DNA from 2 places in the Chromobacterium sp. CCUG 76385 genome. Region 1 is predicted to be linked to the other one. Evidence: predicted binding sites of a transcription regulator. Region 1 holds the regulator's gene; the other holds the start of a gene.

Region 1 (3,406 bases):
ATCCGATACACCAGCGCGCCCAGCTGGGCCTGGGCTATCTGCCGCAGGAGGCGTCCATCTTCCGCCGCATGACAGTGGAGGAGAACATCACCGCCATCCTGGAAATCTCCGGCCTCAAGGGCAAGGAGCTGGAAAAGGAACTGGACCTGCTGCTGGACGACCTGAACATCGGCCATCTGCGCGACAGCAACGCGCTGGCGCTGTCCGGCGGCGAGCGGCGCCGCGTGGAAATCGCCCGCGTGCTGGCCACCCGGCCGCGCTTCATCCTGCTGGACGAACCGTTCGCCGGCGTCGATCCGATCGCGGTAATCGATATTCAGAAAATCATCTCCTTCCTGAAAGAGCGCGGCATCGGCGTGCTGATCACCGACCACAACGTCCGTGAGACGCTGCGCATCTGCGACCGCGCCTACATCATCAGCGACGGCTCGGTGCTGGCCTCCGGCCAGCCGGAGGAGCTGGTCAACAACGACAAGGTGCGCAAGGTTTACCTTGGCGAACACTTCCACCTGTAAACCATGAAGCAGGCACTACAGCTCAAGGTTTCGCAACAGCTGACGCTGACCCCGCAGCTGCAGCAGTCGATCAAACTGCTGCAGCTGTCCACGCTGGACCTGCAGGCCGAGGTGGAGCGCTTTCTGCTGGACAACCCGCTGCTGGAACGCGGCGACGAGCCGCGCGACAGCGACGCGCCCTCGGAGGCGGCGGAAACGCGGGAAACGACGGAGAGCGAAGCGGCAGACAGCCGCGACGACAGCGCGGCCGAGCTGCTGGACTGGGGCGCAGGCAGCCGCCACGGCGGCGACGACGACTACGACCCGATGCTCAATGTCCCCTGCCAGATCAGCCTGCGCGAGCACCTGCTGGCGCAGCTGGGCGAGATCGCCTTGCCGCGCCGCGACGAGGCCATCGTGCGGCTGCTGATCGAGGAGCTGGACGACGACGGCTACCTGCCGCAAAGCCTGGACGAGCTGGCCAGCCATCTGCCGCTGGAGCTGCAGCTGGAAAGCGACGAGCTGGCCGTAGGCCTCGCCCTGCTGCAGCAGTTCGACCCAGCCGGCGTCGGCGCGCGCACGCTGGCGGAATCGCTGCAACTGCAGCTGCAACGGCTGCCCACAACAGAATCAGGCCATGCGCTGGCCCTGGCCATCGTGCGCGAACATCTGGCGCTGCTGGGGGGCCGCGACTACGCCAAACTGAAAAAGCTGCTGACTTGCAACGACGCCGAACTGCGCGCGGCGCAGGCGCTGATCGCCCGCCTCAACCCGCACCCGGCCACCGGCTTCCATCACGGCGATGTCCACTACGTGATCCCCGACATCAGCGTGCGCAAGCTGCGCGGACGCTGGGTGGCGGAGCTGAACCGCTCGGCCGTGCCGCGCTTGCGCGTCAACCAGCTGTACGAGCGCATGCTGGCCGACAGCCGCGGCCAGGGCGGCGAGATGTCCGCCCGGCTGCAGGAGGCCCGCTGGCTGGTCAAGAACATCCAGCAACGGTTTGACACCATCCTGAAAGTGGCGGAAGCTATTGTTGAGCGTCAACAGTTGTTCTTTGAACAAGGCGAAGTGGCGATGCGGCCGCTGATTCTGCGCGATATCGCGGAAGAGCTGGGCCTGCACGAATCCACCGTATCCCGCTCCACCAGCCAGAAATACCTGCTTTGTTCGCGAGGTTTGTTCGAGCTCAAGTATTTCTTCGGCAGTTCGTTGGAGACTGAAAGCGGTGACGAGTGTTCCGCCACCGCCATCAAGGCCCACATTCGCAGCATGATAGAAGGCGAAAACCGGGCGAAGCCGCTGTCGGACAGCGCCCTCGCCGACGCGCTGGCCAAGCAGGGAATACAGGTTGCCAGACGCACCGTAGCCAAGTATCGTGAAGCCATGCAGATTCCGGCGGTGAATCTGCGCAAGGCGCTGTAAGGGCCTGCACAAGAATACAATGCCGCCCGACAACCCGCCCGGGCGGTCAACACCAGAAGGAGCTAGGGTATGAACCTCAAAGTAACTGGCCTGCACCTGGAAGTCACTCCGTCGCTGCGCGAATACATCGAGAACAAACTGGAGCGCATTACCCGCCATGTCGACAACGTGATCGACATCTCCGTGACCCTGTCGGTAGACAAACTGGTTCAAAAGGCTGAAGTCAATGTGCACATGTCCGGCAAGGACATCCACATCGAGGCTACCGAAGCCGACCTCTACGCCGCCATCGACCTGTTGATGGACAAGCTGGACCGCCAAGTGCTGAAGCACAAGGAAAAGCTGACCGAACACCGCGTGCAAAGCTCCGGCGAAGTCCAGCAGCCCTCGCTGTGACGCCTAGTTGAAAAGGACGGGAACCGGGCGGTTCCCGTTTTTCTTTGCGCTTGCCGGTTTTCAGTACTATCAAGGCAACGTAGAATTCCGGGTTTATCAAAGAGCCGCATGCATAATCCAATATGAATCTCATCGGCAAGATACTGACTCCGGACCATGTATTGCTGGATCTGGATGTCTCCAGCAAGAAGCGGGTGTTCGAGCAGGTCGGTCTCCTGGTGGAAAACACGCGCGGCATCGCCCGCAGCGAAATCTTCGACAGCCTGTTCAGCCGCGAGAAGCTCGGCTCCACCGGGCTGGGCCAAGGCGTCGCCATCCCGCACGGCCGCGCGCGCGGCCTGAAGGAAGCCACCGGCGTGTTCATCCGGCTGAAGGCCCCGATCCCGTTCGACGCGCCGGACGGCAAGCCGGTGCAGTGCCTGTTTGTGCTGCTGGTGCCGGAGCATGCCACCGATCTGCATCTGCAGGTGCTGTCGGAATTGGCGCAATTGTTCTCCAGCCGGCAGATGCGCGAGAAAATGCTGAGCATCGGATTGCGCGACGAGCTCTACCAGCAGCTCTGCGATTGGACCCCTAATGCCTAGCATTACCGTACGCCGCCTGTATCAGGAAAATCAGCAGAAGCTGAACCTGACCTGGGTCGCCGGCACCGGCGGCTCCGACAACGTCATCGGCAACGACGACCAGCGCCCCACGCTGGCGCTGGTGGGCCACCTGAACTTCATCCACCCCAACCGCGTCCAGGTATTGGGCCTGGCGGAAGTCGACTACCTGAACAAGTTGGAACAGTCGGCCGCCAAGACCGCGCTGGACCAGCTGTTCCACAAGAGCATGTCGGTGGTGATGGTGGCCAACGGCCAGCCGGTGCCGCGGCTGCTGCGCGACTACTGCCACAGCCACAACGTGCCGCTGATGACCAGCACGCTGGAAAGCCCGTACCTGATGGACGTGCTGCGCATCTATCTGGCGCGCGCGCTGGCGGTGTCCACCGTGCTGCACGGCGTATTCCTCGACGTGTTCGAGATCGGCGTGCTGATCATGGGCGACTCGGCCATGGGCAAAAGCGAATTGGCGCTGGAGCTGATCTCGCG
Region 2 (3,406 bases), on a different contig from region 1:
AGGGCTTCATCCAGCGAGGCGCACACGGTCGGGATCAGCTTGTCTTCTTCCGGCGGCAGGTCGTACAGGTTCTTGTCCGCGGCATCGCCCGGGTGGATCTTGTTCTGGATGCCGTCCAGGCCGGCCATCAGCAGGGCGGAGAAGCACAGGTACGGGTTGGCCAGCGGATCCGGGAAACGGGTCTCGATGCGGCGCGCCTTCGGGCTGGCCACGTGCGGGATGCGCACGGAAGCGGAGCGGTTCTTGGCGGAGTAGGCCAGCTTCACCGGTGCTTCGTAGTGCGGCACCAGGCGCTTGTAAGAGTTGGTGCCCGGGTTGGTGATGGCGTTCAGCGCCTTGGCGTGCTTGATGATGCCGCCGATATAGTACAGGGCGGTATCGGACAGGCCGGCATAGCCTTCGCCCGCGAACAGGTTCTGGCCGTCTTTCCAGATGGACTGGTGCACGTGCATGCCGGAACCGTTGTCGCCGACGATGGGCTTGGGCATGAAGGTGGCGGTCTTGCCGTAGCTGTGGGCCACGTTGTGCACCACGTACTTCAGAATCTGGGTCCAGTCGGCGCGCTGGGTCAGCGTGCTGAACTTGGTGCCGATTTCGTTCTGGCCGGCAGTGGCCACTTCGTGGTGGTGCACTTCCACCGGGATACCCAGTTCTTCCAGCAGCAGCACCATGGCGGAGCGGATGTCCTGCGAGGAGTCGACCGGCGGCACCGGGAAGTAGCCGCCCTTGATGCCCGGACGGTGGCCCATATTGCCGCCTTCGAATTCTTCCGCCGAGGCCCAGGCCGCTTCTTCGGCCTTGATCTTGACGAAGCAGCCGGACATGTCGGTGCCCCAGGTGATGCTGTCGAAAATGAAGAATTCCGGCTCCGGGCCGAAGTAGGCGGTGTCGCCGATGCCGGAGGCTTTCAGGTAGGCCTCGGCGCGCTTGGCGATGGAGCGCGGGTCGCGGTCGTAGCCCTTGCCGTCGGCCGGGTCGATCACGTCGCAGTGCATGAATACGGTCGGCTCGTCGAAGAACGGGTCGATGCGGGCGGTAGCCGGGTCGGCCATCAGCAGCATGTCGGAAGCCTGGATGCCTTTCCAGCCGGCGATGGAGGAGCCGTCGAAGGCGTGGCCGCGCTCGAACCAGGCGTCGGCGTCTTCCAGCAGCACATGGGCCGGGATGGAGACGTGCTGCTCCTTGCCGCGGGTGTCGGTGAAGCGCAGATCGACAAATTTGACGTCGTTTTCTTGGATCAGTTTGACTACGTCGGCTACTGCCATGGTTTATCTCCTGAAAGGCAACGTGCACCCAAGGGCAAGTGCGTGAAAATTGGTACGCCCGGCATTAAGCAGGAAGCGTGCCAGCTTAAAAATCGCTGCTGCTGCATTGTGTCATAGGCGCATGGCCTTAGCCAGCAACCTGGAATGGGCAAGTTTGACCCATACTGGTGCCGTAAATTTTTGCAATGCACCAGCTTGGTGCTATTTGCCAGCCATGTTGTTCGGGCAGATAATCGCCAACATGAGGGCCGCTGACAAAACCCTGCAGAGAGCTTGAGTCGAGGCGCGTCGACGCGGAAGACGGCGCAAACAGGCTCTGGGGTTCTGTCAGCGACGCTACGCCATGCATGTTGCAAACGGAGGGATACATCATGAGTCGCATGAACCAGATACTGCAGGCCGCGCACGAGCGGGCGGAGCAGATGGGCCTGCCCTATAGCGGCGCCGTTTTGCCGGACGAAGCCTATGAGCTGATGCAGTCGCTGCCCAAAGCGGTGCTGCTGGACGTGCGCAGCCATGCCGAATGGCAGTTTGTCGGCACGGTGCCGCAGTCCGTCAAGATCGAGTGGCGCAGCTTTCCCGGCATGGCGCCGAACCCCAATTTCCTGGCCCAGCTGACGCATCAGGTGGATCCGGAATCGGTGCTGCTGGTGCTGTGCCGCTCCGGCGCCCGCTCTGATGAGGTGGCGCGGCTGGCGGCGGCCAACGGCTACAGCGAGGTGTACAACGTGCTGGAAGGTTTTGAAGGGGACAAGGATGAAATGGGCCACCGCAACTCGGTGGGCGGCTGGCGGCAGCGCGGCCTGCCGTGGGAGCAGAATTGAGCGAATGGTTTGGGCGGGTTGAAGTTTATGTCATTAAACGGCAAAGTGTGGCCTGAATCCGCTGCCGCGCGCAGCGCCAACTTACATATTGGAAAGCCGACCATGACCGATCGTTACGCCGTTATCGGCAACCCGATTTCCCATAGCCAGTCGCCGTTCATCCACCAGGAATTCGCCCAGGCTACCGGCCAGGATATCTCCTATGAGAAGCTGTTTGCCGATCTGGGCCGATTCAAGGACGTTGTCGACGAGTTTGTCGCCCATGGCGGCAAGGGTCTCAACATCACCCTGCCGTTCAAGAGCGACGCCTATCGTTACGCCCAGGAGCTGACCGAACGCGCGCGCGCGGCCGAGGCGGTGAACACGCTGACTTTCCGCGACGGCAAGGTCTACGGCGACAACACCGACGGCGTCGGTTTGGTGCGCGACATCGTGGAAAACCTGGACTACCCGATCTCCGGCCAGCGCGTGCTGATCCTGGGCGCCGGCGGCGCGGTGCGCGGCGTGCTGGAACCGATTCTGGAGCAGAAGCCGGCCAGCCTGACCATCGCCAACCGCACCGTGATCAAGGCCGAAGCGCTGGCGCATCACTTCGCCCGTTATGGAAAAGTGGAGGCCGTCGGCTACGACGCGCTGCAAGGCCGCAGTTTCGACATCATCATCAACGCCACGTCCACCAGCCTGAACAACGAAATGCCGCCGCTGCCGCGCGGCGTGTTCACTGCCCGCACGCTGGCCTACGACATGGTGTACAGCTCCGGCCTGACGCCGTTCCTGCAGCGGGCCCAGGGCGAAAACGCCGGCATGCTGGCCGATGGCCTGGGCATGCTGGTGGAGCAGGCGGCCGAGTCGTTCGCCATCTGGCGCGGGGTGCAGCCGGAAACGCGCAAGGTGACCAATATGCTCAGGGAAGTGTTGGCCTGAGCATGACGCGCTGGATTCTGAAAATTCTGGCGGCCCTGGTGGCCGCCTTTGTGCTGTATAACCTGTGGATCTTCGGCCATATCCTGTACTGGCGCAGCCATAATCCCGACGCCAGTTCCTTCATGAACGAGCAGCTGGCGAAGCTGCAGCAGGACGATCCCGAGGCCGAACTGAGCCATAAATGGGTGCCATACGAGCGGATCTCGCCCAATCTGAAGCGGGCGCTGATCGCGGCGGAGGATGCCAAGTTCGTCGATCACGAAGGTTTCGACTGGGACGGCATCGAGGCGGCGTTCGAGAAGAACCTGCAAAAAGGCCGCATCGTCGCCGGCGGCTCCACCATCAGTCAGCAGCTGGCCAAGAATCTGTTCCTGTCCAGCGGCAAGACGCCGT

What was found. Region 1 encodes sigma-54, which starts transcription at its own class of promoters, with help from an activator protein. Its sites were predicted from a motif close to CTGGCACGCTTCATGCTT; they were not measured.
Region 2: the regulator sigma-54 is predicted to act here: its motif matches at 1,332-1,349, upstream of glnA (glutamate--ammonia ligase).

Annotation. Positions count from the first base shown of each region.
Region 1 is NZ_JAUCGU010000002.1:109,129-112,534, reverse strand. Features, by position in the region: gene lptB (LPS export ABC transporter ATP-binding protein) at 1-515, shown strand, start outside; gene QUG01_RS02370 (RNA polymerase factor sigma-54) at 519-1,919, shown strand; gene hpf (ribosome hibernation-promoting factor, HPF/YfiA family) at 1,989-2,315, shown strand; gene ptsN (PTS IIA-like nitrogen regulatory protein PtsN) at 2,438-2,899, shown strand; gene hprK (HPr(Ser) kinase/phosphatase) at 2,892-3,406, shown strand, end outside.
Region 2 is NZ_JAUCGU010000009.1:65,359-68,764, forward strand. Features, by position in the region: gene glnA (glutamate--ammonia ligase) at 1-1,265, opposite strand, end outside; gene QUG01_RS08395 (rhodanese-like domain-containing protein) at 1,637-2,089, shown strand; gene aroE (shikimate dehydrogenase) at 2,192-3,013, shown strand; gene mtgA (monofunctional biosynthetic peptidoglycan transglycosylase) at 3,016-3,406, shown strand, end outside.